Flavivirga eckloniae: one gene and its partner. The protein of the gene in region 2 interacts with the protein of the main gene of each other region in a pairwise test. Links are inferred from orthologs where the notes say so. Each region holds a gene or a part of one and is shown on either strand. Other genes may lie near its edges.

Evidence for each region.
Region 1: the proteins of topA (region 2) and C1H87_RS03580 interact in binary tests that used the Escherichia coli proteins (3 or more experiments, as listed by UniProt). The link is inferred for Flavivirga eckloniae from one-to-one orthologs.

What each region holds. Positions count from the first base shown.
Region 1 is NZ_CP025791.1:848,027-864,580, reverse strand. The notes cover bases 7,506-10,239. They hold C1H87_RS03580 (IMPACT family protein), read right to left. Parts: upstream 9,312-10,239; coding sequence 8,700-9,311; downstream 7,506-8,699. Other genes in these bases: C1H87_RS03575 (HAD family hydrolase), read right to left, coding at 9,828-10,239; C1H87_RS03585 (acyl-CoA thioesterase), read left to right, coding at 8,305-8,703; dnaA (chromosomal replication initiator protein DnaA), read right to left, coding at 7,506-8,116. In the rest of the region: C1H87_RS03630 (trypsin-like peptidase domain-containing protein), read right to left, coding at 1-1,286; dapF (diaminopimelate epimerase), read left to right, coding at 1,444-2,217; C1H87_RS03620 (GNAT family N-acetyltransferase), read left to right, coding at 2,214-2,738; endolytic transglycosylase MltG, read left to right, coding at 2,739-3,782; C1H87_RS03610 (DUF2279 domain-containing protein), read left to right, coding at 3,782-4,693; C1H87_RS03605 (peptidoglycan-binding protein LysM), read left to right, coding at 4,805-5,464; C1H87_RS03600 (SAM-dependent methyltransferase), read right to left, coding at 5,495-6,211; C1H87_RS03595 (low molecular weight protein-tyrosine-phosphatase), read right to left, coding at 6,224-6,676; more of dnaA, read right to left, coding at 6,689-7,505; more of C1H87_RS03575, read right to left, coding at 10,240-10,439; bifunctional diaminohydroxyphosphoribosylaminopyrimidine deaminase/5-amino-6-(5-phosphoribosylamino)uracil reductase RibD, read right to left, coding at 10,432-11,436; C1H87_RS03565 (LEA type 2 family protein), read right to left, coding at 11,441-11,932; C1H87_RS03560 (GNAT family N-acetyltransferase), read left to right, coding at 11,954-12,445; prmC (peptide chain release factor N(5)-glutamine methyltransferase), read left to right, coding at 12,442-13,302; C1H87_RS03550 (beta-mannosidase), read right to left, coding at 13,641-16,103; NAD-dependent DNA ligase LigA, read left to right, coding at 16,393-16,554.
Region 2 is NZ_CP025791.1:2,063,268-2,080,151, reverse strand. What follows is about bases 5,018-8,081. They hold topA (type I DNA topoisomerase), read left to right. Parts: upstream 5,018-5,327; coding sequence 5,328-7,835; downstream 7,836-8,081. Other genes in these bases: C1H87_RS08495 (formimidoylglutamase), read left to right, coding at 7,911-8,081; C1H87_RS08505 (hypothetical protein), read left to right, coding at 5,018-5,187. Outside these bases: tRNA (N6-isopentenyl adenosine(37)-C2)-methylthiotransferase MiaB, read right to left, coding at 1-881; C1H87_RS08525 (lipocalin-like domain-containing protein), read left to right, coding at 1,079-1,777; C1H87_RS08520 (hypothetical protein), read left to right, coding at 1,799-2,242; C1H87_RS08515 (LVIVD repeat-containing protein), read left to right, coding at 2,258-3,499; C1H87_RS08510 (hypothetical protein), read left to right, coding at 3,622-4,392; more of C1H87_RS08505, read left to right, coding at 4,405-5,017; more of C1H87_RS08495, read left to right, coding at 8,082-9,077; porK (T9SS ring complex lipoprotein PorK/GldK), read left to right, coding at 9,240-10,607; porL (type IX secretion system motor protein PorL/GldL), read left to right, coding at 10,689-11,324; porM (type IX secretion system motor protein PorM/GldM), read left to right, coding at 11,372-12,931; porN (type IX secretion system ring subunit PorN/GldN), read left to right, coding at 13,124-14,014; C1H87_RS08470 (NAD(P)/FAD-dependent oxidoreductase), read left to right, coding at 14,101-15,141; C1H87_RS08465 (hypothetical protein), read right to left, coding at 15,653-16,126; C1H87_RS08460 (DUF983 domain-containing protein), read right to left, coding at 16,175-16,558; C1H87_RS08455 (ABC-F family ATP-binding cassette domain-containing protein), read left to right, coding at 16,724-16,884. UniProt on the Escherichia coli protein: Releases the supercoiling and torsional tension of DNA, which is introduced during the DNA replication and transcription, by transiently cleaving and rejoining one strand of the DNA duplex.

The DNA of each region.
Region 1 (16,554 bases), 1.2 Mb from region 2 along the record:
ATATCGTTTATTCCTGTGATAATATAACCTTTTGAAATGCCTAGGTTGGAATACAACCATTTGTTTTCGGTGTTTTTTACCATAACACCATAATCAATGCCATATTCTTCTTTAAAGGAATCTGATAAGTCCTGTAATTCCATTTTTATGAAGTTCACAGAAAAAGCATCAGTTTTTGAAAGTTTTACATTAAAGGTTCTAATTTCATCATCTCTAAGTACTTCAACTTGTACTTCATCGTTTGGACGTTTGGATTTAATATAACCTCTTAAGTCTTCAAATTTTGATATTTCTACATTATCCAACCTTCTAATAATGTCACCTTTTTCCAAGCCTCCTTCTTCTGCACCAGAATTCTTTATCACTTCACTCACATAAACACCTTTTGTATAGTTTACGCCAACTTCTTTGGCTATTTCACTGTTAAAAGTGCCTCCTTTTATACCCAACATACCATTCTGCACATTACCATATTCCATAATATCTTCAATAACCTTACGGGCAATATTACTTGGTACTGCAAACGAATATCCAATGTAAGATCCTGTTTGAGAAGAAATAGCTGTGTTAATGCCAATGAGCTCGCCATTTGTGTTTACAAGGGCTCCACCCGAATTTCCTGGGTTTACAGCTGCATCGGTTTGAATAAATGATTGTAAGCTTTTACCCTCTAAATCTCTGGCTTTAGCACTAATAATACCAGCGGTAACGGTAGAGGTTAAGTTAAAAGGATTGCCAACGGCGAGTACCCATTCGCCAATCTTAGCATCATCGGAGTTTCCGAATGTTACAAAAGGTAAATCTTCTTCTGCATCAATTTTTAAAAGCGCTATGTCTGTTTTCGGGTCTGCACCTATTAAATTGGCTTTATAAGTTGAATTTTTATTTAATGTTACCGATAACTCGTGCGCATTTTTTATTACATGATTGTTGGTTATAATGTATCCATCAGCATTTATTATAACACCAGAACCAGTTCCTAATTGCGCGCGTTGTGGACGTCTTCCCAAAAAGAAGTCTTCAAAAGTTAATTGGCCCGAGCTAAGTGTCACATTTTTTACGTGTACCACTGCATTTACGGTATTTTCGGCAGCCACGGTAAAATCGGGCGCCTCATTCAAGTTGTATAACTTGCTTGCAGTATTGGCTGTTGGTAGAAAAGCAGGAGTCGTTTCTGCAGGTGCAACAACAACTTTATTTTCTTTTTCTAAAAAGAGTTTATAAGCACCAAGGGTTAAAGCACCCCCTAATGCCGAAACTAGTACTAATGATAAAATCTTCTTCATAAATTTCTGTTTAATCTATTATATATCAAATTTGTTAACGATTAAAATTAAATATTTATTGAATCACCAACCTTATTTTAACGATTTTTAACGCCTATTTTAACGCCTGTTTAACAATCGAAAATACGCCATATTATTTATATCTTTGTGCTTTATTATGCAACAGACTTTTTATAAATATCAGGGTACAGGAAACGATTTTGTGATGATTGATAATCGTCAACAAGTTTTCGACAAAAATAATACCAAACTAGTGGCGTCATTGTGCGACAGACGTTTTGGCATAGGGGCAGACGGGCTTATTCTATTGGAAAACCATAATGATTTAGATTTTAAAATGGTTTATTATAATGCTGATGGAAATGAAAGCTCTATGTGTGGCAATGGCGGACGTTGCCTGGTAGCATTCGCTAAACAATTAGGGGTTATTGACAAAAAGGCCGTTTTTGAGGCTATAGATGGCCTGCATCATGCAACTATTGAAGGAAATATTGTTAAACTACAAATGGTAGATGTTGATACTGTTGAAAAGCACGAAAACCATGTTTTTTTAGATACTGGGTCGCCACATCATGTACAGTTTGAAGACAAGATAGAAGCATTTGATATAAAAACCGAAGGAGCTAAAATAAGGTATGGTTCACCATATAATGAAGCAGGTAGTAATGTGAATTTTGTTAAAAAGATAAACGACCAGACTTTTGCAGTTAGAACCTACGAGCGGGGAGTAGAAGATGAAACGTTATCTTGTGGTACAGGTGCTACTGCTGTGGCTTTGGCAATGCATGCTATAAATGAAGTGGGAGATAATCTTATAACACTACAAGTACCAGGAGGAGAATTACAGGTATCTTTTGATGTTGAGGATGGTTTATATAAAAATGTATGGTTAATTGGGCCTGCTAAATTTGTTTTTGAAGGCACGATATGATTACTTTAAAAGGCGAAAATATATACTTACGAGCATTAGAGCCTGAGGATCTGGAGTTTATTCACACGATTGAAAACGATGAAATGGTATGGGAAATTAGTAATACTATGACACCATATTCAAAATACTTGATAAAACAGTATTTAGAACAAGCTCATAAAGATATTTTTGAAGTTAAACAATTACGATTGGTTATTTCGAGTTATAAAGAAGAACCTTTGGGAATGATCGATTTATTCGATTTCGATTTTAAGAATGGCAGAGCAGGTGTTGGTATTTTGGTAAAAGAGACTAATAACAGAGGAAAAGGGTACGGTAAAGAAGCGCTTAAGCTCTTAACGGAGTATAGTTTCGTGCATTTGGGATTACACCAATTGTATTGTAATATTTCTGAAGAAAACGATGCCAGTATTAAGCTTTTTACAAATCAAGGTTTTAAAAGGATTGGACTTAAAAAAGATTGGATCCGAGTTAACGGTTCTTATAAAAATGAATATTTATTTCAGCTTATAAATAATTAAATGTATATAAAAAAGATACTTATAGCTATTGTGGCTATTGGATTAGTAGTTGCTGCTTTTTTTGCAAATTTTGTGTATAAAGCCATGCTTAAGCCAAACACAGCGTTTAACAACGAAACGGCTTATGTTTTTATACCTACTAAGGCAGCATACGAGGATGTAAGAAGTCAGTTAGAACCATTATTAGATGATATTGATTCTTTTGATGATTTAGCCGAACAAAAAAAGTATACTACAAATATTAAAGCAGGCAAGTTTCCTATAAAGAAAGGAATGAGCAATAATGACATTATTAACTCTATTCGTAGCAAGAATATACCGATTAAAGTCTCTTTTAATAATCAGGAGACTCTTGAAAAGCTTGCAGGTCGTATTGCCGGGCAGATTGAAGCAGATAGTATATCCTTGCTTAAGACCATGAAAGATTCTACCTTTTTAACTACGAATGGTTTTAAGGAAGCAACCGTTTTAGGGATGTATTTGCCTAATAGTTATGAGCTTTTTTGGAATACTTCGGCAGAAACGTTTAGGAGCCGAATGCTTAAGGAGTATAATAGGTTTTGGAACGATTCGCGAAAAAGTAAGGCAAAGGCAATAGATTTATCTCAAGATGAGGTTATAGCATTAGCTTCTATTGTTCATGAAGAATCCAAGCAGGCAGCAGAACAACCTAGAATAGCCGGTGTTTACTTAAATAGGTTGAAAATAGGTATGCCATTACAGGCAGATCCTACGCTTAAGTTTGCAGCTTATAAATTGCCAGAATATAAAAACACCATAATTAAACGTGTACTGAATGTTCATATGGAGATTGACTCTCCATACAATACCTATATGTATTCTGGATTACCACCTGGTTTAATTGCTATGCCGGATATATCTGCAATTGATGCCGTTTTGAATTACGAAAAGCACAAATACTTATATTTTGCTGCAGATGCTAAGCGTTTAGGGTTCCATAAGTTTGCCAAAACTTTGGCGCAACATAATGCAAACGCTAGAGCGTATCACCGCTATTTATCATCTCAAGGCATAACTAGGTAGTGGGACATTCTTTTGTAAAATATATTCTCTTTTTTACCTTATTATCATCACTTTCTTATTCGCAATCGGGGTTTGAAGCATTTTTAACGCCCAGTGATACACTTAATAAGCCCAGAAGAAATGCCGTTTTTATAACAGAAGCTTCTTTAGCTGGTTTAACTTTAGTTGGGTTAAATCAACTTTGGTATGCTGATTTCGATAGATCGAAGTTCCATACTGTTAATGATAATAACGATTGGCTTCAAATGGATAAAGCGGGTCATGTGTTTACATCATACCAAATGGGAAAGTTCGGTGCGCAATTATTAAATTGGAGTGGCGTAGATAAAAATGGTCAATTGCTCTATGGAGGAACTTTAGGTTTTGGATTTTTAACCGCTGTAGAAGTATTGGACGGTTATTCAAAAGAATGGGGATTTTCATGGGGAGATATTGCAGCCAATGCAGCAGGAACAGGTCTCTATATTGGGCAAGAATTATTGTGGAATGAGCAGAGAATTGCTTTAAAGTACTCTTTTCATCAAACAAAATATGCCAATCTTAGTCCAGATAAGCTTGGGGAAAACTTTTTGGAGCAAGTTTTAAAGGATTACAACGGACAGACCTATTGGTTAAGTATTAATTTACACTCTTTTTTTAAAGAAAGTAATATTCCTAAATGGTTAAATGTTGCTATTGGTTATGGAGCCGATGGTATGCTTGATGGCGGTAAAGTTATTGACAATCAAGTGTTAACAAATAATCAGAGGGTGCGACAATACTATTTAAGTTTTGATGTAAATTTGAATGCTATTAGGACAAAGTCAAGGTTTTTGAGATCTGTTTTTAGCGTTTTTGATATGGTAAAAATACCATTCCCTACATTAGAAATCAATAAAAATAAGTGTGCATTTCATCTATTCTACAACTAAAAAATGCATATAATCGATTAATTTTGAAATAATTAAAAAAAAGCCTAATTTTGCACGCTGAAATTTGAAGGGGTGTTTTGCTTATAAAACATGCTGAAAAAATTTAAAATTATGGTTAAGAATATTGCAAGTTTTGTTACTCTCACGCTTACAATATGTGTTATAATGTATGTGTCGTTTTCATCCAATGAAGCGGTAGATTTTAGTAAATATTCTACTAAGGGTATGGATTTAAACTACACTGTAAGTAATGATGAAGGTGGAAATGCCGATTTGCTGGCTTCTAATGAGTCCGAAATGTTATTCTCTCCTTACTTAGGTAAGTCGTTTGTTGGATTTAAAGAAGCGTTAGCTTTTAAGGAATCTGGAGGTAATTACTTTTCAGTAAATACATTTGGTTATTTAGGTAAATACCAATTTGGGAAAGAAACCTTAAGAATGATCGGAATTAGAAATGCTACTAAATTTTTAAAGGATCCAAGGCTTCAAGAGCGTGCTTTTGTGGCGAACGCAGAGCGTAATAAATGGATCTTAAGACGGGATATCAAGAATTTTGTTGGAAAACGAATTAATGGTATCATTATTACAGAGTCTGGTATTTTAGCTGCAGCTCACTTAGCAGGTCCAGGTAATGTAAAGAAATACTTAAGAAGTTACGGTTTAGATAATTTTGCAGATGGTTATGGAACTACTGTGCATCATTATATGAAACGTTTTTCGGGATACGATACTTCTTATGTAAAACCAAATAAAGAAGCAAAGGCTATTTAATCGTAACTGGTATTTTACAGTAACGAAAATCTAGCGCTTATGAATAATAAATATTGTAGGTCTCTTATGTAGGTCTACAATATTTTTTTTCCATGCACTTGCAACTTGCGTTTTTATAAATTCTGTGCTTAGCGTAATATCACATGCTACAGATATCTCGGTATTTTTCTCCAAGGTTTGGCACAGATCTTCCAGCATTTTATTGTTTCTATATGGTGTTTCAATAAACAATTGAGACTGATTGCGTTCGAAAGACAGACGCTCCAATCGCTTTATCTCACTTTTTCGTTCTCCTTTATCTATGGGTAAATAGCCATTAAACGCAAAGCTTTGCCCATTCATACCAGAGCTCATTATGGCCATTAAAATGGATGAAGGTCCTACTAAAGGCACTACTTTAATATTTTTTTGATGGGCTAATTTTACAATATCAGCTCCAGGGTCTGCAACACCAGGGCATCCGGCTTCAGACAAAAGCCCGACATCAGTACCATTTAAGCAAGGGGTTAAAAACTCTGGTAATTCACTTGCATCGGTAAACTTGTTTAAATGAAACATGTTTAAGGATGGTTGCGATTTGTTTGGAGTGATCTTTTTTATAAACCGTCTGGCGGTTTTTTCGTTTTCTACAATAAAAGTGTCCGTTTTTTCAATAACCTGTTTAACCGTAATAGGTAAAACTTCGAGCGGATCGTTATCTCCTAATGTTGTTGGGATTAAGTATAACTTTCCTTTAGCTGTATTCATAGCCTGATTTCTTTAAGATAAGGTTTTTGCAATCTGGTCGCAAGCCTCGTCTAGCATTTTATAAACATTTTCGAATCCATCATCGCCACCATAATATGGATCTGGAACATCGTAATTTTGATTTGGATAAATTTCGTTTAAAATAAATTTCACTTTGGCAGCATCTTCATCATTTCTTGCTAATGAAATCACATTGTTAAAGTTGGATTCGTCCATAACATAAATTAAATCGAACGAATCAAAATCTGAAGTTTTGAATTGACGTCCTCTTAAATTAGAAATATTCAATCCATATTTTCTGGCTACAGCTACAGATCGGCTGTCGGGCGAGCTTCCTATGTGGTAACTTGCAGTGCCGGCAGAATCTATTTCAAAAGAATCGTCTGAGAGTTTAGATCTTAAAATACCTTCGGCCAAGGGAGAACGACAAATGTTTCCCAGACATACCATCAGAATTTTAGTCATTTTTAAAGTGTTTTAAACGGAAAGTTTTTTAGTGATGTCCTCAACATATTTTCTAAACTGCTTATCTGTTGAAGATAAATTGTCTACTGTCTTACAAGCATGCAAAACAGTGGCGTGATCTCGTTTTCCTATTTGCGAACCAATACTTGCCAATGAAGCTTTGGTGAATTTTTTTGCAAAAAACATAGCCAGTTGACGTGCCTGAACAATATGACGCTTTCTTGTTTTAGATTGCAACGTATCGATATCCATTTGGAAGTAATCTGATACTACTTTTTGTATGTAATCTATCGAAACTTCACGTTTCGTATTCTTAACAAACTTCTCAACTATAATTCTCGCTAAGTCGATAGTGATTTCTTTTTTGTTGAAAGATGACTGAGCAATTAATGAAATGATAGCACCTTCTAATTCTCTAACATTAGTTTTAATGTTTTTCGCTACGTATTCAACAATCTCCTCTGGCATTTCAACACCATCGCGATACAACTTATTTTTAAGTATAGATACTCTGGTTTCGAAATCTGGTGTTTGTAATTCGGCAGAAAGTCCCCATTTAAAACGAGATAATAAGCGTTGTTCAATATCCTGCATATCAACAGGAGCCTTGTCACTAGTTAAAATAACTTGTTTGCCATTTTGATGCAGGTGGTTAAAGATGTGGAAGAAAACATCCTGAGTTCCTGTTTTTCCAGAGAAAAATTGAACATCATCAATAATTAATACATCTATTATTTGATAGAAATGAATAAAATCATTTCTATTATTTTTCTTAACAGCATCTATATATTGTTGCGTGAACTTTTCAGCAGAAATATATAAAACGGTTTTTTCTGGATATTTATCTTTTATATCAACACCAATAGCATGTGCTAGATGTGTTTTACCCAGACCAACACCTCCAAAAACCAAAAGCGGATTAAAGGATGTTCCACCAGGTTTAGCAGAAACAGCTAATCCGGCGCTACGCGCTAAACGATTTGAGTCGCCTTCCAAAAAGTTTTCGAAACTATAATTAGGATTTAGTTGAGATTCAATCTTAACATTTCTAATACCTGGAATAACAAATGGATTTCTTAATTCAGGGCTTTTATTGTTTAAAGGAATATCAACATCTTGAGATTTTACCGAGGTTCTGTTTGAACTTGGAATTTTTTCGGTAAAAGGCTGCTTGTTACCATACGTGTTTTCCATTTTAATAATGTAAACAAGTTTGGCTTTTTCACCTAATTCTTTTGTGAGAGATACTTTTAGGATTTTTACATAGTGTTCTTCAAGCCATTCGTAAAAGAATTTACTAGGAACTTGAACACTCAATGCGTTATCTGTAAGTTTAACTGCTTTTATAGGCTCAAACCAGGTTTTATATGCTTGCGGCTGAATGTTATCTTTTATGAATTCTAGACAATTATCCCATACCGATTGCGCAGTTATACTCATTAGTTTAGTTTAGTTGTTTTTTGTTAGTTTTAATAAAAGAGAAATTGTGTTTTCCCCGTCCCAATTTACTTACGGCAAATATGTGAACAAAATTCTTAAAAAAAAAATGATTCTCTATTGAATTTCTAGAATTTTTTCCCCATGTTTAAGCTCTCGCCGAAGCTACGAAAAAATATTTAATAATCCCTATGAAAATCGACGAAATACAAATAAGAGTGAGATACGGTGAAACTGACCAAATGGGAGTGGTGTATCATGGTAATTACGCATTATACCTTGAAATGGGAAGGATAGAATGGTTACGTAAACTAGGAATTTCTTATAAGCAAATGGAGGAAAACGGTATTATGTTACCTGTTGTTTCCTTAAATATAAATTATAAAAAACCAACTGGTTATGATGATGTAATTAATGTAAAAACTCAACTGAAAAAAAGTCCTACTGCTAAGATAGAATTTGAGTACGAAATCACTAACAGTCGGGGAGAAATTCTTACAAAAGCCAGTACCACTTTAGTGTTTATAGATATGAAAACAAACCGACCCATACGGGCACCCCAATATTTTTTAGATGCCTTAGAAAATTAAATTTTTTTAATGTCGATTTCGAATAAACGATCAAAAGTTTCGAAAACTAATGCAGCCTCGTTTTTTCTTACAGAAATGGTGATTTTACAATCCATTTCCAATATTTGATTGGTAATATTTAGGTTTTTCTCTTTAATAATACGCATGACCTTGTTCATGTTTATATAATCGCACGAAATAAGGTAATCTATATTTATAGTTTTTTCTAAAATATTGGCTTGCTCTAAAGCCATTTGTGCAGCAGTTTTGTAGGCGTTTATTAAACCTCCTACACCTAATTTTACGCCGCCAAAGTAGCGGACTACAACAATTAAAACATTGGTGACATTAAAAGATTGTATTTGCCCGTAAATTGGCATACCTGCAGAATTACTGGGCTCGCCGTCGTCATTAGCGCGATAAGATATGGTTTCTGTACCTAGCTGGTAGGCGTAGCACCAGTGCCTTGCAGAATGGTGTTTCTTTTTTAATGATTCTATGTGAATTTTTACATCATCTTCGTTTAAAACCGGAAATGCGTAACCATAAAACTTACTATTTCTGTCCTTAAAGAGTATTTCTTCAGAAGCTTTTAGGATGGTTTTATAAGTATCTTTTGTAGAATTCATTTAGACAAAAATAGTAAAGTATTGCTTTTTACAATTATATATCGAAGAAGGTTTTAAACATATAGATAAGTATGATGTTTTCTGTAATTGCAAAGCCTGTCTGTTGGTAGCTATGGTGTACCCACATCTTTTTCATCAAGCCACGAATTACACAGATTTACACGAATAAAACCTCAATATAGTGGATAGCCCTATATACTCTTCACAATCACGAATCAGACTTTCAGTCTGTTTTTACAATCCAAACCCGATTTAATTCTATTATATTCCTGCACTTTAATTTATCAATAAGTAAACATATATTACTTATTTGTAAATAATCTATGTTTAGAACCATCTGTGATAATTCGTGAAATTACTGTCTATCTTTTTAGAATTATTATTTAAGCAACCATATTTGTGGGTAGATCGTAGCTGTTGGTAGGAAGGGAGCATAACCTGTTTAATATTGGTTTTAATTGAAAAGATTATACGTTATTTTGTTTCTAGCAATTATGAAATGCTTTTTAGGTTGTATTAAAACAAGTCTTTTTTTACGGTAAATAAGTTTGTGATGTCGTCCGTTTTAGGGATGATATTCCAAGCATTAATACCTAGTTCTTTTGCGGTGTTAGTATTGTCTGTATTATCGTCAATAAAGAGGCATTCGTTTGCATTTAGTTTATTTTCGTTCAACACAAATTCATAAATATCACGATTTGGTTTTCGTAAATGAATTTCATGAGATAAATAGAATACATCAAAGCAATTTTTAAAAGCTTCATAAAAAGGGACATGTTTTTTTATCCAATCAATATGAAGTTCATTTGTATTGCTTAGCAATATAAGCTTGTATTTTGAATCTGATTTAAGCTGTTTTAAAAAATCTAAACGATTCTCAGGAAAATCTTTTAGCATAAAATTCCAAATGTCTATTATTTCATCATTTGAGAGTTTTGGAAAGTTTTCGGTATAAAACTCAAGAAATTCATTAGTTGAAATGAGTCCTTGTTCATAAAAATCATTAAAAGCAATCATTTCCTCTGGAAACGATTCAATTTTAAAAGCTTTAAGCGCATTTTGTATATGGCCTTCGATGTCTAAATTGATGAATACATTTCCGAAATCGAAAATAATAGTTTTAATCATTTTTATAAAATTTGAGGGTGTCTGTCATGATTTTTTCTTCAGAAACTAATTTGCCTACAAATTTAGGGGCGTTTACGCCTTCATTAAATTTAGCCTGACCGATAAAGATTCTTGCTTCGTCCCAAAGATTTTCATCTATAAATGTTTGTATCGTTTTTTGTCCGCCTTCAATAATTATAGAGTTAATGTCTTCCTTATAAAGAGCATCACATATTTGCTGAGCCACAGGTTTGTGGTAATCGATCGTGTTTTCGCTTATAGTAATTGTTTTGGCTTCCTCGTTGAAAACAGAATATGTTACTGGGAGTTTTAGGTCTTTGTCCAAAACAATTCGAATGGGATGGTTGCCTTTCCAGTCTCTTACAGTTAAACTAGGGTTGTCTTGTAAAACGGTATTGGTTCCTACTAAAATGGCTTGTTCTTCCGAGCGCCATTTATGGACTAATTGCCTTGATGTTGTAGAGGAAATCCAAACTGGTTTTTGTTCATCCTTACTTTTTGGAGCTATAAAGCCATCGCTAGTTTCTGCCCATTTTAAAATAATATAAGGCCGTTTTTTATTATGGAATGTGAAAAATCGTTTATGGTGCGCTTTGCATTCAGTTTCTAAAACGCCAACAGTAACATTGCAACCGGCTTCCTGGAGCTTTTTTATGCCTTTACCGGCTACCATGGCGTTGTCGTCTATACAGCCAATAACAACGTTGGGTATTTTGTGCTTGATGATAAGGTCGCTGCAGGGCGGTGTTTTTCCGTAATGTGAGCAGGGTTCCAGAGTAACATAAATAGTAGCTTCTTTTAGTAAAGCTTTGTTTGTAACGGCATTTATAGCGTTAACTTCTGCATGATTGCCACCATAAGGACTGGTGTAGCCTTCGCTTATAATTTTGTCTTTATATACAATAACACTGCCAACCATAGGATTTGGTCTTGTGGTTCCCAAACCGTTTTTTGCAATTTCGATACAACGTTTTATGTATGTTTCGTGTTTAGTCAACGTGTTATAATTTAATTTTCACGGTTTCGATCTTGTCAATATTATAAGTATATGAAAAGCCTAAAGCCTTATATATAATGTCGCCTTTATATTGCACTTTTATTTTTTGGTTGAGTAGACTCCCAAGTAATCCGCCGAGATTTTTGTTGCTAAAAATTCTATCAGTAGGGATACTTGCCTTAAGCGGAATTGAAAATTCTTTTTTTGCGGGTACTTTAAAGCTTTTGGTCGATACTGTTGCCATTTCGTTATCGTTAACCAATACTTTTATTTCGTCTGTTTTTAATTCGCCGCCAATATCATTTGGATTTTTAAAGAAAGCTTCGGCGGTAAATGTGATGTGTTTTGATGTGGATTCTAGAATCTTAACGTTTTCAATATGCGAAAACTCTGGTTTTTCACTAACTTTGCAGCCCGTGAACGCTAGCAATATTGTTGATAAAATAATAATATTCCTTATTCTGATTTTTTTAGATTTAAGTATCTTCACTAACATAAAAAAACATGCCTTTTTAAAGTGAGTAAAGATACTATAGTTATACGAGAAATTCAGCCTGAAGATAATGAACAATTAGAGCAGGTTATAAGAAATTGTTTTTATGAGTTTAAAATACCTTTGGAGGGTACGGCGTATTCTGATGAGGAGACCCCTAGAATGTTTGAGTCTTATCAAAATAGTAAAGATGTTTATTATGTTGTTGACAGCAATGGAACGATTTTAGGCGGTGGAGGTGTTAAGCCTTTAAAAGATTTTGAAGCCGATGTCTGTGAAATTCAAAAAATGTATTTTTCTCCAGAGGTAAGAGGTAAGGGTTATGGTAAATTATTATTCGAAAAGTGTTTACAATCTGCTAAAACGTTAGGTTATAAACAGTGTTATTTAGAATCTGCCCCGCAACTTAAAGCGGCTATTCATATTTATGAAAGCTATGGGTTTAAGCATATAGAAGGTGCTTTGGGAAATACCGGACATTATTCGTGTGGTGTTTGGATGATTAAAGATTTATGATTTTAAAAGAAATTCAGGGGGTATTCCATAAGGAATTGGATCTTATTTATGGGAAAGAGGAGACAGATAGCTTCTTTTTTCTGTTAATAGAGGCGTATTATGGCTTAACCAGAATGCAATTGGCTTTGCAGCCTGGTTATAAAGCTGGCAAAACGGATACTATTTTAGAAGCTTTGGAATTGTTGAAAGAAGAACAGCCCATTCAATATATTTTAGGGAGTACTGATTTTTATGGTTTGTCCTTTAAGGTTAATAATCATGTATTGATTCCCAGACCGGAAACGGAAGAGCTTGTAGATTGGATTGTTTCCAGGCAAAAAAAAGAAAAACAACAACAGCTAAATATATTGGATATTGGTACGGGAAGCGGGTGCATCGCTATTTCCTTGGCTAAGAGCTTGCCAAATGCAAAGGTATATGCTTTAGATGTTAGCAAAGAAGCACTTAAAGTGGCAAAAACAAATGCAGAATTGAATGATGTTGAGGTTGCTTTTGTTGAATCGGATATTCTAGATAAAGAGCTTGTTGATGCAGGTTTTAAGAACTTGAAATTTGATGTTATTGTATCTAACCCACCTTATATTAGAGAGCGAGAAAAGAAAATGATGAGGCCTAATGTTGTAAACAACGAACCGCATTTGGCATTGTTTGTAAAGGACGAAAACCCTCTGAAGTTTTATGAGGCTATTACGTATTTTGCGTTGGATAATTTAAAGGAAAACGGATTGTTGTTTTTTGAAATCAACGAGTATTTAGGCCGCAATATGATTCGGTTGCTTAAGGACAATGGCTTTAACAATATACAATTAAAGCAAGATATTTTTAAGAAAGATAGAATGATAAAGGCTTTTGTTTGATTAGTGAAACTCTATTTTGAAAACTTGCAGAGCAAAGCATTCTAAGCCACGAATGCACAAATAATATCAAATTGAGCGTCTTCTGTTTTTTTTGTTTACTATACTCGTAATACAAACGAATCTTTTAGTTTGATAAGTCATAGTGCTTGCTTGCAAGAACTCATGAAAAGTAGACACTAATTTCACTAATTTCACGAATTTACACGAATTATACTTTCAGCCTGTACTTAAATTCAGGTCGATTTAATTCTATCATATCTTCGTAAACAACAATCATTCGTGTAAATTCGTGAAATTAGTGTCCAACTTTTTAAATTTCCTGTTAAGCTTATTCTTTTTTATTCAATAAAATGATTTAATGTTTTTATATCAAGGTCATCAATTGATTGCGATTCTGTTTTAAATGTCACCACTTTAGTTTCATGAGGTAGAAGATCAAAAAAGTTATCATTAAAAAACCCTTTTTCGTTAGTAAATAAGAATACATCTTTTTGTAAAACTTTAGAAGATAATTCTATACTGAAACCAGATTCGGTTTTGATTACCTTTTTGTCAATATCACCTTGTAATAGCCTTAAATCCTTAGGTTTCGTTAAATAGTATATGGAAGACGATTCGTTAAAATTGGCAACTAGAGCGGTTTTAGTAATATCTATATCTTTTAACGGAAGATTATAGAATTTTTCACTAGTGTTGGCTTTGGCTGTAATAGTTAAGCTATCAGACCAGACGGTGTTGCCACTAAAATCTATTAGTTTTAGGTCTAATTTGCCTTGAATCTCTTTAAGCTTGTCGTTTATTACAAAAGTTTTAATGGTATCATTTTTTAGTCTTGAAGAAATTAAAACATCTTCGAAAGACTTTTTGGTTCTGTAGTGTAATGCTTTCCAGTTTCCGAAGTTGTCTAAGCTTGACCAGGAAGCAACCGGCCAGCAATCGTTTAGTTGCCAGTACAAGGTTCCCATATTATAAGGCATGGCTCTTCGCTGGGCTTCAAATCCTTTGGTCATTCCGTAAGCTTGCAGCACTTGACTCATGTAAACATAATCCTCGTCGTTTGTAGGTATGGGGAAATCTCGTTCCATGTATTCTTTAATCAGCTTAAAGCCTCTAGGGTGTTTTTGGTGTGTGGCAAAAGCATCAGAACTTATATCTATACTGTCTTTTTGTGTAGCATATTTAATGGCTTCATAGCTAGGAAATGATTGAAAACCAAATTCGCTCATAAATCGAGGCACATTATCTTCGAGATGCTCGAAAGGGTAAGCATTATGCCAAATCCACCAATCGTGGGCATCACCTTCTTTTAAGAATTTAGGATGGCTCCGTCCGTGAAGTGGAGAGCTTGCCCAATATGGCGTTTTATCTGAAAACTGATTGACTGCACTTGGTAGTATATCATCAAAAACTTTTAGGTAATTACTCCAAATTTCTTCTTTTTCAGACTCGGACCTGTCTTCTTGCCAACCCCAATTATGCCAAGCTTCATCATTTTCGTTATTACCGCACCAAAGTGCTATAGATGCATGGTTGCGCAATCGAATAATATTGTCTATGGCTTCTTGCTTTACGTTGTTTAAAAAGTCTTTGTCGCCGGGATACATGGCACAAGCAAACATAAAATCCTGCCAAACCAGAACCCCTTTTTCATCGCATAAATCGTAAAAAATATCATTTTCATAAATGCCGCCTCCCCAAATGCGAAGCATGTTCATATTGGCTTCAGTAACAGAGTTTAGTAACGTATTATAATGTGCGTCCGTTACTTGGTTCTGAAAACTGTTTTGTGGGATGTAATTGGCACCCTTCATAAACACAGGAACATCGTTTAGTTTAAAATAGAACGATTGCCCGATACTGTCTTTTTCTGCAATTAAATCAATAGTTCTCAGTCCTTTTTTTAGCGAGTAAGCATCTAATATCTTCCCCTTGTTTCTTAATACAAATTTTAGATCGTATAAGTAGGGTTCACCCAGGTTGTGTGTCCACCAGCGTTTTGGGTTATTGATTTCGAACGTAAATACCGATGTGTCTTGTGTATTGTAGGTTTTATTTAATTTGTTATTTACATAAATATCAATTAATAGGTTTTCTTCGGCTTCATATTTATACTCGATGTTAGCGGTAAGTGAGGCTATGGAGTCATTTAAATGGTTTTGTTGTACAAATACATCTTTAATTTTTAAGTCATTCCAGGCTTTTAGATATATAGGACGCCATATTCCGGATGTGTTGAAAATGGGCCCCCAGTCCCAGCCATATTGAAATTGTGCCTTTCTTGTAAAAATTCTATTTCCAGCTGGGAGTTCATATGGTAGTTTAGCTTTTTCCTTATTTTCTGATGTTGTGGTGTTTTCAAAAACTATTTTTAAATGGTTTTCTAGTTTTAAAAAAGGTTTAACGTTTACTTCCCACTTTCTAAAAGCGTTATTCGTATTAAGTATTAGGCTGTCGTTTACATAGACTGAAGCGTAGGTGTCTAATCCTTCAAAATGTAAATCCAGATGTTTTTTTTGAAGTGTTTTTTCGTCTAAAGTGAATGTTGTTTTGTATTCCCAATCTTTTTCAGAAATCCATTGTAGTTTAAATTCATTGTCCTTAACAAAAGGATCTTCTATAAGTTTATGGCTAAATAAATCTGAATGAGCATCTCCAGGAACTTTGGCATTTAACCAGGTTGTGTCTGTGGTATTTTTGAAACTCCAATTTTCGTGTAGAGTGATTTTTTTGGGAATATCTTCTTTGGGTTGACAATTAAACATAATAATAGATAATACTATATAAAAATAAGGGTATTTCATTTTAAACGATTTAGTGTAAAAGTTGCATATAAAACTATGTCTTTAAAAAGGGGAGGTATAAAAGTAATTAATCAAAACTTGAAACATTTGTTGCATTTTGCTGTTCAAGTTTTATAATTAAGGTGAAGAGTCTTTATTTTGTTGTCTGTTTAATTTTTAATCTAACTATTTTTAGATTTTAAGGGGCTAATATGCTTGATAAGTAACCAATAAAAACTATCTTAGGCGATGATTTTTTGATATACATTTTGGTATGTTGAAAATATTAAAGTTAGAATGATCTTTATAAATGAACAATAAGGAATTAATTGAGGCTCTAAGAGAGGAGTTACGTGAGCATAATTATAACTACTACGTATTAGACAATGCTACCATCTCTGATTACGAATTCGATATAAAACTTAAAGAGCTTCAGGAACTTGAAGCAAAATACCCAGAATATTTTGATGCT
Region 2 (16,884 bases):
CAAATATTGTTGTACTTCGCCATGGTTTCAACCACATCGATTGTTAAGTCTTGCGGGTTCGATGTTGAAAAACGAATTCGCATTTTTGGTTGCGCTTTGGCACAAAGCTCTAATAGTTTAGCAAAGTTTACAGATGTTGCTTTTTGAATGTCGCTTGCATTATCGAAATCTTTTTTCAATCCGCCACCATACCAAAGGTAGCTGTCTACATTTTGACCAAGTAGGGTAATTTCCTTAAATCCTCTGTTCCATAAATCATTGACTTCCTCTATAATACTTTGTGGATCCCTACTGCGCTCACGTCCGCGTGTAAAAGGCACCACACAAAAAGTACACATATTATCACAACCACGAGTAATGGAAACAAATGCCGTAACGCCATTTGTGTTTAAACGTACAGGAGAAATATCGCCGTAGGTTTCTTCTTTTGAAAGAATGACGTTTATAGCATCGCGTCCTTCATCTACTTCAGCCAAAAGATTTGGTAAGTCTTTATAGGCATCTGGTCCAACAACCAAATCAACAATTTTTTCTTCTTCAAGAAACTTGGTTTTTAGTCGTTCTGCCATACATCCTAAAACACCTACTTTCATTTTAGGGTTATGAGACTTTTTAACAGCATTATATTTTTCTAAACGTTTACGTACGGTTTGTTCTGCTTTATCTCGAATAGAGCAGGTATTTACCAAAACCAAATCGGCATCTTCTAAATTCTGAGTGGTATTGAACCCTTGGTCGGCCATTATTGAAGCTACTATTTCGCTATCGCTAAAATTCATGGCGCAGCCATAACTTTCAATAAAAAGTTTACGTTTATTGTTTTCTTTTTGTTCAAGGATGAGCGATTCACCCTGTTTATTTTCATCTATAATTTTCTCCATAGTATATCGAAACTATAACCAGTCAATTTTCGTACCCATCTGCCGAAAGGCAGGTGCAAAGATACAATTTATTTGTGTTTTGTGACAAAGTGACAGGCTGTATTTATGTTCGATTTTGTGGAATAATAAGGCGATTTACGCAACCAAAGCACTCTTTCTGTATCTATTAAAAAAAATAACTATTAAAATCCCCATTTATGAAAAAGATTGTATTTGCTCTTTCCGTTGTATTGTGTTTTATGAATATGCAATGTTCAGATGATGACTCAATTCCTGTTTTAGAGCCTGATAATTTATTAATTGGTAATTGGATAGCCCCATCGTATGATAACGATGAAATAACCTATAAAAGGGCTAATGTATTGCCTGAAGAAGCTTACGGAATGACGTTCAAAAAAAATGGAGTCTTTGTTGAGCGCTCTTCGGGTTGGTGTGGAACGCCTCCGTTGGTGTTTTTCGATTCTGAAGGAGCATGGCAGTTGGATGATAAGCTCATAAAAATAGCTTTGGAATATTACCCTAATAATTATGCATGGCAGATTATTTCACTTACCGAAAATGAGTTAGTTGTTAAAAGAGCGTTGACGGAGCAAGAAGAAGATCATAGAGAATTAATGGATTTATTTGATGAGATTTATAAACTATCAATAAGTGTTTCATGTACAGACGCAAGCGATTGGGCTTTTACTGCTTATGGAGCAAAAGCTTGTGGAGGTCCTCAAGGATATATTGCATATTCTAAGCAAATTGATACGGCTGCTTTTTTACAGAAAGTTGAAAAATACACTAATTTGGAAGATGCATTTAATACAAAATGGAGTATTGTTTCAACATGCGATTTACCAGTGCCACCTAAAGAAGTCGTGTGTGAAAATGGATTTCCTGCACTAAAATAAATCTAATAAATAAATTTAATTATGTTAAAAAAGCCCCTTTTTATTGCCGCCGTATTGTGTTGTTTTTTGAGTTTTCAGTGTAATGAAGATGATGATAATACCCCAGTTAAAGAAATTTGTGATCAAAAAACTATTGTAAATAAAGAAATTTATAATAACTTAGTGTTAGATGCTAGTTTTACTTTTGTTAGTGCAGAAATAACAGATAACTGCTTAACAATTGAAATAAAGGGAGGTGGTTGCGATGGTAATTCTTGGGAATATAAACTAGTGGACTCTGGAGATGTTACTGAGTCTTCGCCAGAACAACGTGATTTAAAATTCCAATTAATAAATGAAGAAGTTTGTTTGGCAATAGTTACTAGGACCGTTTCATTTGATCTAACACCGCTTCAAGTTAGTGGAAGTAATGAAGTTATATTAAACCTTGAAGGTTTAAAAACGCCATTACGTTATAAATATTAAATAAAATCATTTGCTATGAAATTAAAATATCTTTTTTTGTTATTAGTTCTTATCGGTATATGGTCTTGCGATGAAAAAGGTGTTGATTACGAGCTTGTTAAAGTGGCAACTCCAGAACTGATGGCTAAATCCGACTTTAGAAATTCGGTTGCTATTGTTGACCCCGAAAACATTGAGGAGCTAGGTAAGATATATGCTTACAAAAACTACATTTTTGTGAGCGATAGTAAAAAAGGAGTACATATCATAGATAATTCGAATCCTGAATCACCTCAGGCAATTAAGCACATTAAAATTCCCGGTAACGAAGATATTTCGGTTAAGAATGATTTTTTATATGCAGATAGTGCCACAGATTTATTGGTTTTCGATATCTCTGATATGAATTCAATTTCTTTAGTAGAAAGATTAAAAGATGTGTTTAATATTTATGATTACAATATTCCTATTGAAGCTGAAGCAGTTGATTATGGTAAAATAGATTTAGAAGACAACATTATCGTGGGGTGGACAATAACTACCGAAAAGCGTAAGAAAGTAGATAATCGATTTATTGGTATTGCCTTTGAAGATGGAGCAGTGGTTCAATCAATGGCAGAATCGGTTACAGGTCAAGGAGGGTCTTTGGCGAGGTTCCAAATCGTGGGTAATTACTTGTACACCGTTGGAAATTATCAAATGTCTATTTTTAATATACAAAGCTTATCGTCGCCAGTACTTGAAAACACACAGAATGCTGGTTGGAATATAGAAACCATGTTTCAAGCCGACGATTATTTGTATTTAGGAAGTACTAATGGCATGTACATCTATAGTATATCGAACCCGTCTTCGCCAGAGTATGTCTCGGAGTTTACTCATTGGGAAGGCTGTGATCCTGTTGTTGTTGATGGGGATTATGCTTATTTAACATTACGCGGAGGAAACGATTGTGGTCAGTTAGAAAGCGTTTTAGAGGTTATTGATATTAGTAAAAAAGAAACACCAACATTAGCTGGCCGTTATGAGTTAGAAAACCCTTATGGGTTGGGCATTAAGGGAAGCACTTTGTTTGTCTGCGATGGTACTTCCGGTTTAAAACTATTCGATAAGGCAGACCCATTAAAAGTAAAACAAATAAACGCATACCAAGATGCGCAATCTAAAGATGTTATACCATTGGAAAACAACTTGCTTATGATTGGAGGAAATACGCTGTACCAATACGACTATATAGCCGATGGTGTAGAATTAATAAGTTCATATTCATTAAGATAACATTCCAAATTATATATAAAATAAGAAACCTGTATTTATGCAGGTTTTTTTTGTTTATGTTATATTGCAATTGTTTTAACTAAACCGCGTATCTATATTAATAATTTTACCCAAGTTGAAATATGAATACATTAAATACACTACAGCAAAAAATAAGTAATGCCAAAGATTTGGATTTTGGCGATATTATTAGCAATTCTATAGATTTATTTAAAAAAATATGGCTTAAAGGTTTTTTGGTAGTCTTGCTTATTGCCGTTTCAACCTTTGTAATAAGCTTGGGCTTTCAATTGATAGGCTTGGCGCCTGGTACTCTTGATTTTAATAATGGATTTGATATTGAAACGATTACAGGTTTTTATTCTCAAAATGCAATTTATAGTATCCCCCAAACAATCTTAATTGGCACATTAACACTGGCGTTTTTGGCAGCTTTTTATAGAATTTGCAAACAAACGGAAGCTGGAGAAACAGGAAACGACGATTACTTTTATTTTTTTAAAAAGGAATACTTTTCGAAGGTGTTTATGCTAGGCATTATTTATGGTTTAATTGCAACAATAACACAGCTTATGTTTTTAATTCCTTACATATATGTGCTTGTGCCCTTGTCTTATTTTGCCGTTATTTTTGCCTTTAATCCAGATTTTAGTGAAACAGAAATAGTAAAAGCAAGCTTTGCATTAGGAAATAAAAAATGGTTAATCACCTTTGGTTCAATGTTCGTTATGGGTATTCTAGGTATGTTGGGAATGTTGGCTTGCGGAATTGGTGTGCTGTTTACTATATCTATTATATATTTGCCAATGTTCTTGATTTATAAAGATGTTATTGGCTTTAAAGATCACAGTGAGATTGACCAAATAGGGCTTGGCGATGACATCGATTATTAATAATTTTTACAAATGAATACAGTTAACAGATTAGCAGAAAAAATCGAAAAGGCTAAAGCTCTGGATTTCGGAAATATTTTAAACGAATCTATCGAGTTATTTAAAAAGACCTGGCTTCAGGGAGTTTTATTGCAGTTGTTTACGCTAATAATCATGATGCCTTTAATTATTATATTATTTCTGCCTTTAATAGGGCTCATTATTGCGCAACAGGAAAGTGGCTATTCGGGCTCTGAAGCGTTAAGCGGCTTTTTTGCGGGTATGTCCATATTATATATCCTGTTCATATTCGTTGGGATATTTGTTTTGGGAGCTGTTTCTGTAGCTTTAAATGCTGCGTTTTTTAGAATCATATACAAGTTGGATTATAATGAGACCGTAACAACATCAGATTTCTTTTATTTTGTAAAAGGAAAGCATTTAAGCAAGATATTTGTATTGATGCTGGCATCCTTTGGTATTGCTATCTTAGCGATGATGCTATGTTACCTGCCTATATTCTATGTTATGATACCGTTGTCGTACTTTTCAATAGTATATACATTTAATCCGGAACTTAGTGTTGGCGAAATTGTAAAGACGAGTTTTAAAATAGGAAACAAAAAATGGTTGCTTACTTTTGGAACCATGTTCGTGGCGTCTACCTTAGCGCAACTTGTTGGTTTGTTGTTGTGTGGAATAGGATTCCTTGTTACAGCACCATTTGTTTATCATCCTATGTATTTAATATATAAAAATGTGATTGGCTTTAAAGAGACCGATCCTATAGAAGAAATAGGACTTTTACCTGAATAATTTTTTTATTTACAACATAAAAAAAACTGCTTTTTAAGTGTTAAAAGCAGTTTTTTTTGTTTAAATAATCAACAGATAATCCATAAAATGTGTCAGATAAACTTTTTTTCATATACATTTGTAGCTTCAAAATTTGAAGTATGGCGAAGAATTTAGTGATAGTAGAGTCACCAGCAAAGGCAAAAACCATTGAAAAATTTCTAGGAAAAGACTTTAAAGTAGAGTCAAGTTTCGGACATATATCCGATTTACCTTCCAAAGAATTAGGCGTTAATGTAGATGGTGATTTTAAACCGAAATATGAGATATCCAAGGATAAAAAGGCAGTTGTAAAAAAATTAAAGGACTTAGCTAAAAATGCCGATTTGGTTTGGTTAGCAAGTGATGAGGATCGAGAAGGGGAAGCAATTGCTTGGCACTTGGCTGAAGCTTTAAAATTAGATAAGGAAAAAACGAAACGAATTGTTTTTCACGAAATCACAAAGGCAGCTATTCAAAAAGCAATTGAAAACCCCAGAGGTATCGATTACGATTTGGTAGATGCCCAGCAAGCCCGTCGTGTACTGGATAGAATAGTAGGTTATGAACTATCTCCTGTGCTTTGGCGAAAAGTAAAAGGAGGATTATCTGCAGGTAGAGTACAGTCCGTTTCGGTGAGACTCATTGTTGAGAAAGAGAGAGAAATTCAAGGGTTTACACCAGTAGCTTCATATAGGGTTGATGCTGAATTTTCTAACGAAGACGGACAAGCCTTTAAAGCAAAACTTCCAAAGAATTTTTCAACTAAAGAAGAAGCGCAAGAGTTTTTAGAAAAGAACAGTACGGCGAGTTTTAAAGTTTCAGATTTAGAAAAGAAACCCGCAAAAAAATCTCCGGCGGCACCGTTTACCACATCAACGTTACAACAAGAAGCATCACGTAAATTATATTTTTCGGTAAGTAAAACCATGACGATGGCACAGCGCCTATACGAAGCGGGTTTAATTACTTATATGAGAACAGATAGTGTAAACCTATCGGATGAAGCCAGACAAGGCGCCCAAGCAGAAATTGAAAGTGCTTATGGGGCAAAGTATAGTAAACCGAGAAATTATAAAGGTAAAGCAAAAGGTGCTCAAGAAGCGCATGAGGCTATACGACCTACAAATTTTGCAACACATTCAGTAAATATCGATAGGGATCAAGCACGTTTATACGATTTAATTTGGAAACGAGCTATAGCATCGCAAATGAGCGAGGCAGAATTAGAGCGTACCAATGTAAAAGTTAGTGCTTCTACACATAATGAACTTTTCTCGGCCAATGGAGAGGTCATTACTTTTGATGGCTTTTTGAAAGTATATTTAGAAGGAACAGATGATGAAGATGTTGAGCAAGAAGGTATGTTACCAGCAATGAAAACTAACGAGACACTTCTTAATAGTTATATTTCAGCAACTGAACGTTATACACGTCCGCCTGCAAGATTTACCGAAGCCTCACTCGTTAAGAAGTTAGAAGAGTTGGGTATTGGACGTCCGTCAACATACGCGCCAACAATTTCAACCATACAAAATAGAAATTATATAGAAAAAGGTGTAGTTGAAGGTGTAGAAAGAAGCTATACACAACTACGACTTCAGAATGGTTCGGTAAGCGATAAACGATTAACCGAAAAAATAGGTTCAGATAAAGGAAAGTTAGTGCCAACAGATATAGGTATGATTGTAACCGACTTTTTGGTAAATCATTTTGAAACCATTTTGGATTACAATTTTACAGCTAAGGTTGAGGAGAACTTCGATGAGATAGCCGAAGGGAATGAGGATTGGACTATAATGATGAAGTCATTTTATAAAAACTTCCATCCGAAAGTAGAAGATGTAAAAGAAAATGCAGAAAGAGAATCTGGAGAGCGTATTTTAGGAACAGATCCTAAAACCGGAAAGCAGGTAAGTGTGCGTTTAGGTCGATTTGGACCTATGGTGCAAATTGGTACTGTAGACGATGAAGAAAAACCACAGTTTGCCAGTCTTAGTCCAGACCAACAATTAAATACCATTACTTACGAGGAAGCTATGGATTTATTCCAGCTTCCAAAAAGTTTAGGAACTTACGAAGGAGAAGACATTGTAGTAAATAATGGACGTTTTGGACCTTATGTTAAATTTGGAGACTCATTTGTTTCGTTGCCTAAAGGTGTAGATCCTTTGAGTGTCGAACTTGATGACGCTATTGTTTTAATTAAAGAAAAGCAAAAAGCAGACGCTCCTATATATGTGTATAAAGATTTACCAGTACAAAAAGGTAAAGGACGTTTTGGGCCATTTATTAAATGGAACAATATGTTTATTAATGTAAATAAGAAATACGATTGGGATAACTTATCTGAAGAGGATATTGTTGAATTAATTGAAACAAAAATTCAAAAAGAAATAGATAAGGTTGTTCATAATTGGGAAGAAGAAGGAGTACGTGTTGAAAAAGCACGTTGGGGTAGACATAATGTTATACAAGGAAAGGTAAAAGTAGAACTGGCTAAAACGGTTGACGTTTCCGAAATGACTTTGGATGAGGCTAAGGCAATTATAGAAGCTAACGCACCAAAGAAAAAAGCGGCTAAGAAAAAAGCACCAGCGAAAAAGAAAGCACCAGCTAAAAAGAAATAAGTTTTTTTAGTGCTTTTTATTTTATAAAAAAGCCTTAATAAGGTGAGTTATATCTAATAACTAAAAAGGTATCAAATGAATTTTAATTTTTTGTCTCCTGTTTCAGATTTAATTTTGGCTCATAACGAGCTGCTTTCATCGCAAGCCTTAGGAAGGAGAGTTAAGATTCACTCAGCACATGCCGGTATTCCCGACTTGGATGATGTAGACATTGCTATTTTAGGAGTTTTAGAAAATAGGAATGATATTAATTACATAGGAGAAGAGTTTCAACTAAATGAAATTCGAAAATCCCTATACAGTCTTTTTCCCGGAGGTTGGAATACTAATATTGTAGATTTAGGAGATATTAACAGAGGGGAAAGTGTTGAGGATACTTACTTTGCATTAAAGACTGCTATTAGTATTTTAGTAAAAAAGAATATTATCCCTATTATCTTAGGTGGTACTCAAGACCTAACCTATGCGAACTATAGAGCCTACGATAATTTAATACCTATGGTAAATGTCGTAAATGTAGATAGTAAGTTTGATTTAGGCGACTCCACAAAACCTATAAAGAATAATAGCTTTGTTGGTAAGGTTATTTTAGATGAGCCCTATAACCTTTTTAATTATGCTACCATTGGATACCAGACGTACTTCAATTCGCAAGAAGAGATAGACTTAATGGATAAGCTTTATTTCGAATCCTACAGACTAGGACAAGTTTCTAAAGATATTACCATAGTAGAACCGGTATTAAGAGATGCCAATATAGTTAGTGTAGATTTAACATCAATAAAAGGATCTGAGGTCGGCGTAAATCAAAAGTATTCGCCCAACGGTTTAGATGGTAAAGAGATTTGTGCGATCTCACGTTATGCAGGAATTAGCAATAAGGTAACTTCTTTTGGTATATATGAATATAAACCTTCCCACGACGACGAAATGACATCGATGTTGGTGGCCCAAATAATTTGGTATTTCATCGAAGGTGTAAATTATCGAGTAAGTGACGATGACTTTTCCGACGACCGAAACTATCAAAAGTTTATAACCCTTGTAGACTCGCAGGAGCTGGTTTTTTACAAGAGTAATAAGACAGGTAGATGGTGGATAGAAATTCCTTTTTTATCCGAAGTAAATAATAAATTAAAAAGACATGCGTTATTACCTTGCATGCATCAGGATTACCTTGATGCCTGCAATGGCAAGTTACCAGATCGTTGGTACAAGGCATTTCAAAAGAATAGCGTTTAACAGCGATTTAGGTCGAAATGTTTATTTCATCGGTAAAATGCTATTTTTTCACGATGAAATGTATTTTTTTTACAGAAAAAGTTGTTTTTTAAAAAATATATAAATATGTTTACGCTCTCAAAAATAAAGCTTAAACTAATTAACCTCGAGTTTTCTATGGATATGAAAAAGTTTGTATTATTAATCACAGTAGTAACATTACTAGCTAGTTGTGGCTCTCAAGATAGGGGCGAACTAGTAGGTATAAAAGGGAAAAAATGGCACCCGGAAAAACCTTACGGAATGCAACTTATTCCTGGAGGAGCGTTTATTATGGGTAAAGCAGATGATGATCTTGCTGGTGTACACGACGCACCTGCAAAAACAGTTACTGTAAGAGCCTTTTATATGGACGAGACAGAAATAACAAATAGCGAGTATCGTCAATTTGTTAATTGGGTAAGAGACTCAATAGTTAGAATGAAACTTGCCGTATTGGCAGACGAAGTTGGAAAAGTACCAGAAGATGGTGGTATAGGCGAGTATGCATTTAAGGATGCAGATACAGCTAATATGTCTGTTTACGAAAAGTATATGTTCGAAAACTATACAGGTTTAGGGCCTACAGGATATGAAGGAAGAAGAATTAATCATGATGTTGATTTAATCTTTGATACGGCAGATTATCCAGATGAATATTATACAGAAGTAATGGATACCATGTACCTTCCTATGGAAGAATCGTACAATGGACAGCGTACTTGGGATGTAAAGAAATTCAAGTTCCAGTACAGTTATATGGATATCCGAGAAGCTGCAAGAAATAGAGGTATTAAACGTAAAGATGCCATTATAAAAGAAGAAATTGAAGTATATCCAGATACCACTGTATGGATTAGAGATTTCGCTTATTCTTACAACGAACCAATGCATAACGATTATTTTTGGCATGATGCATACAGCGACTATCCTGTAGTTGGTGTAACATGGCAACAAGCTAAAGCATTTTGTGAATGGAGAACTATTAATAAGAACTCTTACCAAAAATCTAAAAAAGGATCTGCAATGGTAAACAGATTCAGATTACCATCTGAAGCAGAGTGGGAGTACGCAGCAAGAGGTGGTCTGCAAGCAGCTACTTACCCATGGGGAGGACCTTATACTAAGAGTGATAGAGGTTGCTTTATGGCTAACTTCAAACCAGTAAGAGGAGATTATGCAGCAGATCAGGCCTTATATACAGTAGAAGCGAAGTCTTACGAGCCTAACGATTATAATTTATATAATATGGCAGGTAACGTATCAGAATGGGTAAACGCATCATACGACGCTTCATCATATGCATATACATCTACAATAAACCCTAGTGTAAACGATAGTAAAAACACTCGTAAAATTGTAAGAGGTGGATCATGGAAAGATGTAGCATACTTTTTACAAGTAAGCTCTAGAGATTATGAGTATGCAGATTCAGCAAGAAGTTATATTGGATTTAGAACAGTACAAGATTACATGGGGACACAAGTAACTAAGAATTCTAATAAAAAATAAGAGAATCAAATCAATTAACAATAATAAATACTATTAATTAACCTACTTAAGTAACTTACTTAAAATTAAAAACCGAAAATTATGGCAAAGTCAAAAGCAAGTAAAAAATTCATGAATATGGCTTATGGATTAGGAGCAGCAATTGTAATCGTTGGAGCACTATTCAAAATTATTCACTTCGAAATAGGACCATTAACAGGAAACGTTATGTTAACCATTGGTCTAGTAACAGAGGCAATTATATTTGCGTTATCAGCATTCGAACCAGTTGATGAAGAATTAGATTGGTCTTTAGTATATCCGGAATTAGCAGGGGGACAAACAGAAGCAAAACAAAAAGAAGACCCACAAGGCATATTAGCCAGTAAATTAGATAACTTGTTAAAAGACGCTAGAATTGATGGCGAATTAATGGCAAGTTTAGGAGAAAGTATCAGAAATTTCGAAGGCGCTGCAAAAAGCATGACGTCTACAGTAGATTCTGTTGAAGCAGCTCAAAAATATGGAGAAGAGTTATCATTAGCAGCAGCTCAAATGGAATCATTAAACAGTTTATATAAAGTACAATTAGAAAGTGCAAATAAACAAGCATCTGTTAGCGAAGAATCTATAGAAAACGCTGCTAAATTAAAAGAGCAAATGCAGTCGTTAGCATCTAATTTATCTTCATTAAATGGTGTTTACGGTGGTATGCTGTCTGCAATGAATAAGAGCTAATTAGGGAATTAACCCAATTTATTAATTAACCAAAACCTAAATTAGACATGGCAGGAGGAAATTTATCACCAAGACAGAAAATGATTAATCTGATGTATTTGATATTTATTGCGATGCTCGCTTTAAATATGTCGAAAGAAGTACTTTCTGCATTCGGATTAATGAACGAAAGACTAGTAGAGTCTAACAAATCAGCAAAAGAGCGTAATCACAGTTTTGTAGATAATTTAAAGCTTAAAGCTGAAGAGCAACCAGAAAAATACGAGCCTTTAAAAGCTAAAGGAGAAGCACTAGATAAGTTGGCGACAGATTTTGATACGTATCTTGAAGATTTAAAATCTAAAATGACGGCAACTGTTGATGATGCTACAGATTATGAGATTATGGATAAAGGTGACTACCTTGACGAAAATTTCTTTAAAGGAGATAAACTTAAACCAGCAGGCGAAGAGTTTTTAAACCAAATCAAGACTTTTAGAGAAGGCGTTGTTGAGTTGCTTAAAGATGAAAAAGGCATGGAAGATATCGTTAAAGATGTTAAGGATAAATTTAATACAGATCCTATTCCTAGAGCAGCTGGAAAACAAGACTGGTTAGATTATCATTATAAAGGATTCCCTTTAGTGGCTTCTTTAACAAAGATGACGCAGCTTCAAGCTGATATTAAAACTACAGAATCTGAAGTTTTATCTACGATGATGCAAGGTACACAAGCAGTACAGTTATCTATGACAAACTATACTACCTTATTAGAAACATCTAAATCTGCTTATTTTAACGGTGAGCAATTTGATGGACAAATTGTGTTAGGTCGTAAAGATTCTTCTACGAAACCAAATAAAGTAGAATTAACTTTAGACGGAAGACCACTTACTGAAAAGCAATATGCTATCGAAGATGGTAAAGTAAAGCTTAAAATAGGTACTGGTGGTGTAGGAGAGCACAGAATTAAAGGAGATTTAATCTTCTTAGAGGACGGTGTTGAGACTAAGGTGCCAGTAGATCAGTCATTTGCTACAGTTTCTAAACCAAATGCAGCTACAATTTCTGCAGATAAAATGAATGTAGTTTACCGTGGTGTTAAAAACCCAATGACTATTTCATTTGCAGGAGTACCAGATAATAAAGTAAACGCAAGTGCTCAAGGTCTTTCAAGATCTAGAGGTAGTAAATACATTATGGATGCTACCAGAATTAAAGGTAGAGAAGTAACAATTAATGTTACAGGTACATTACCTGATGGACAAAAAGTTAGTGATAGAGCTAAATTCAGAATTAAGGATTTACCAAAACCAACAGGAACGATAAGAGGAGAAGACGGAACTGTAAAAATGCAGAAGAATTCTTTAGGAATATCTACTATTGGTGCTAAGTTTGATGATTTCGATTTTGAATTACCATTACGAGTTACTAGTTTTATGTTTAAAGTACCAGGGCAGCCAACAATTACTGTTAATGGTAACAAGTTAGATGGTAGAGCAAAAGCTGCATTACGTAAAGCTAAGCGTGGATCTGGAGTTCAAATATTTAATATCAAAGCTAAGGCCAAAGGTGTTAGTGTGATACTTAAAAAAGTTTCTCCGGTATTTGTTGAACTTACTAACTAAGAAGTACTATTAGAGTTAACCTTTTGGTTGAACTAATAAGTTAAATATTTAAATAAGAAGAAATATCCATAACAAAAGTTGGATAATGAACTCTAAAGTTTGTTATGGATATTATATATGTGCTGAGCGCTGTCGAAGCATATACCAAGCGTAGTTGAGTACGACGCATTGAGAAATAATAAATATAAACACATGAAATTAAAAAGTTTTTTATTAACCGTTACTACTGTTTTTACAGTGTCGGGCATATTCGCCCAAGCAAATATCTTAAACGCTAAGAGTCCCGAAGAAATTGGTGTAAGAACGGAAGCTCAAAAGGTTGTCGATAATGACAAACCTTTACCATATGGTTATGTTGATGACAGAGATATTTTGTTTTCTAAAATGACATGGGAAAAGATTATTCTTGATGAGCGTTCAAATTTTCCATTATATTACCCTACAGATACCAATAACATTGGTAGTAATAGAAGGTCGTTATATCATGTGCTTATGACGAATATAAAAAATGGAAAAATAAAGAACATATATGATGATTCTTATTTTACAGCAAAGCGAACTTTAAAAGACATAGAAGGCGCTTTAGCTAAAATTGATACTACCGAATTAGGTATTGAACAATTAAATGCAGGAGAAGCATTATCTCCGGAGTATATTAACAGAAGAGATATTACTGCTGCAGATATAAAAGAATATCATATTAGAGGACTTTGGTATTTTGACAAACGTCAAGCAGAAATGAAGTACAGATTACTTGGTATCGCACCAGTAGCCCCAGATGTGAATTTTATTGATGACCCAGAGCCGGACTTAGTACCTTTATTTTGGGTATTTTTCCCAGATGCTAGAGAAATATTACATGAAGCAAAATCATTTAATAATAAAAATAGTTCGATACCATTTTCGTTCGATCATATTTTAAATGCCAGACGTTTTCACGGATATATTTATAAAGAAGAAAACGTACAGGAAGATCGACAAATTAATGAATATGTGTCAGGAAACGCTTTAATGCAACTGTTAGAATCTGAAAGGATTAAAAATAGAATTAGAGATTTTGAACTAGATATGTGGACTTATTAAACAGATTCACATTATCAATTAAAAGATACGAAGCGCTCACTATTAAGTGAGCGTTTTTTGTTATTAATAAGTATCTTCGCAACATTATGAAAGTAGATTATATCGTTGTGGGAATCGGGTTGGCAGGTATTAGTTTTTGTGAACAATTAAAAGCCCATAACAAAACATTTGTGGTGTTTGATGATGCATCTCAACAATCTTCTACTGTGGCAGGAGGTTTATACAATCCGGTAGTGTTAAAACGTTTTACTTCCGTATGGAAAAGTAAGGAGCAATTAGAAATAGCACTGCCGCTCTATGCGCATTTAGAGCAAAAGCTACATGTTAAATTAGATTATAAGATTCCAGTTTATCGAAGATTTGCATCTTTAGAAGAGCAGAATGATTGGTTTACTGCTTCAGATAAACCCATACTTTCAGAATACCTTTCAGATAAAATAATTAAGAACCAAAATGACGCAGTAGAAGCTAATTTCGGATTTGGTGAAGTTCTCAATACAGGTAGGATAGATGTAAAAACCATGATTGAAGCTTATAAAGCAGATCTGTTAAAAGATAAACTGTTGTTTAAAGAGGCATTTAACTATAATGCCATTGAGATCGAAGAGAGTATATTGCAATATCAAAATATAACAGCTAACCATGTTGTATTTTCAGAAGGGTATGGTATTAAAAAAAATCCTTATTTCAATCATTTGCCATTAGTTCCAGCAAAAGGAGAGCTGATTGTTATACATGCACCAGATTTAAAAATAAACTATGTTTTAAAAGCTGGAGCCTTTTTAATTCCATTAGGGGACGATTTGTATATTGTTGGAGCCACTTACGAATGGAGAGACTTAAGTAATGAAACTACTCAGGCAGCACAAGAAGAGCTCTTAAATAAGCTTAAAAGCCTTGTTAACTGTCCTTTTAAAGTTGTAAATCAAGTAGCCGGAGTTCGTCCTACAGTTAAAGACAGACGCCCGTTGGTTGGACAACACCAAACGTATAAAAATCTTTATGTACTTAACGGCTTAGGAACGAGAGGTGTTATGATAGGGCCTTATGTAGCCAAGCAGCTCTATAACTTAATAGAAAACAAAACTCCATTAGAAGAGGAAATTGATATTCGTAGGTTTGACTGATATTTTAACCTGAGTTCGACATAAAAATGATTGTATTTTAACGTTAATCTTGCTTAAGAATTCAAGGTGTTCCTCCCTATTAAAAAGGGAGGTGGATCCCGATGAGATCGGGATTCGGAGGGTTATATATGTTTGTTATTTTTAATAAAACTCCTCTTTCTTCCAATTTTTATCAAAATCGAAATTCATTTCTCGGCTTTAATTTAAAGAGGAGAGCACTGTGACAGTAAAAAAATAGTTCTGAAACAAGTCTGGGACACACACCGACATAAATTCTCTTATCCAAGATTCATGTTATTTTATTGAAAATAAACAATTTATGATTTATCTCAGGAGCACAGTCGAAACCTATTTAAACTTTCAGGTTTTTATGACCTTTCGTTAAGCTTCGCTAGGTATCTTCAATATAAAATACATTTTATATTTCGATAATGCTCAAGGAGACAAACACTTTATATTATTGGCTTTCACACCTAAAACAGGCTTGTTCTTATGTCGAACTCAGGTTATTTTAAGTTTTGCTTTTCTTCTTTAATATTTTTTTGATAGTCTTTGAAGGTTTTATGTTGTTGTTTGGGTTTGAGCAATAATCTACAAGCAGTTTTTTAGCATTTTCATGAATATCATCATCATTTAATTTGCTGTTGGTATTATCCAATACGGTTTTAGTCATAGCAGCTAAATATAAACCCAATAGGTCTGAATTTCCTTTTGTTAAATCCATTGCTTTTTTACCTATATTAAAAGTGTAATCAGGAGTACCCTCCATCCATTTCATAATGAATTGCATAGAATTCAACCTATTTAATTCGTCTTTATTAGTTGGATTGCTTAATAAGTAATTGGTGCATTCGAGGACCTGTGATTCAGACTTTTTAAAAATTTTATCGCCACTAAATTCATAGTCCTTAAGTTTTGAATAATCTTGGCTATAACTATTTAAGTTTAGACAAGCTAGGGTGATTAGAAGTAAGATGTTTTTCATAGGAGTGTAAGTATTTAAAAAAGTTGTAAACACTTATAATGTAAGGGATTATTTTTTAGCAAGCGACTTATCGTAACTCATAAAAAAGTTAATCCAAATATTTCTTGAAAGTCTTAAAATAATGGGCATACATACAATTAAAGTTGCAATAATTGATATAAATACAATATGTATACTAGCGCTAAATACGAAAAACGATATTACAAAAGCAGCTGTGGAAAAAGCAATCCCAACAGCATAGCTAACATACATAGACCCATAAAAGAAAGAAGGCTCTATCTTATATTTGGTTTTACAGTTGCTACAGTGTTCATGCATGTTTAAAGCCTGAGAGAGTATATAAGGATTTTTATTTTTAAACATAGATTCCTCGTGACACTTAGGGCAAGTGCCAGTTAAAATGCTATATAGTTTTGTTCCTTTTTTAAACATATAAATTAATGTATTTTTGCAAGCGCGATGAAAAAAGATGTCGCGTTTTTTAACCTAGTTATTCATAAAATATTCTTTCTCAAATCTTACTCAAGATGAGGTAAGAAATCAAGAGCAAAGTTAGGTCTTTAATAATAAAAGTGAAGTAATATAAGTTACATTTCTATGATGAACATTCATAATTTATCGATTTCATTTCAGGGAGAATACCTGTTTGAAGATATAACATTTAAACTAGGTAATGGAGATAGGATTGGTCTTATTGGTAAAAATGGAGCAGGTAAATCTACAATGCTTAAAATTTTATCAAAAGAGATGGAACCCGA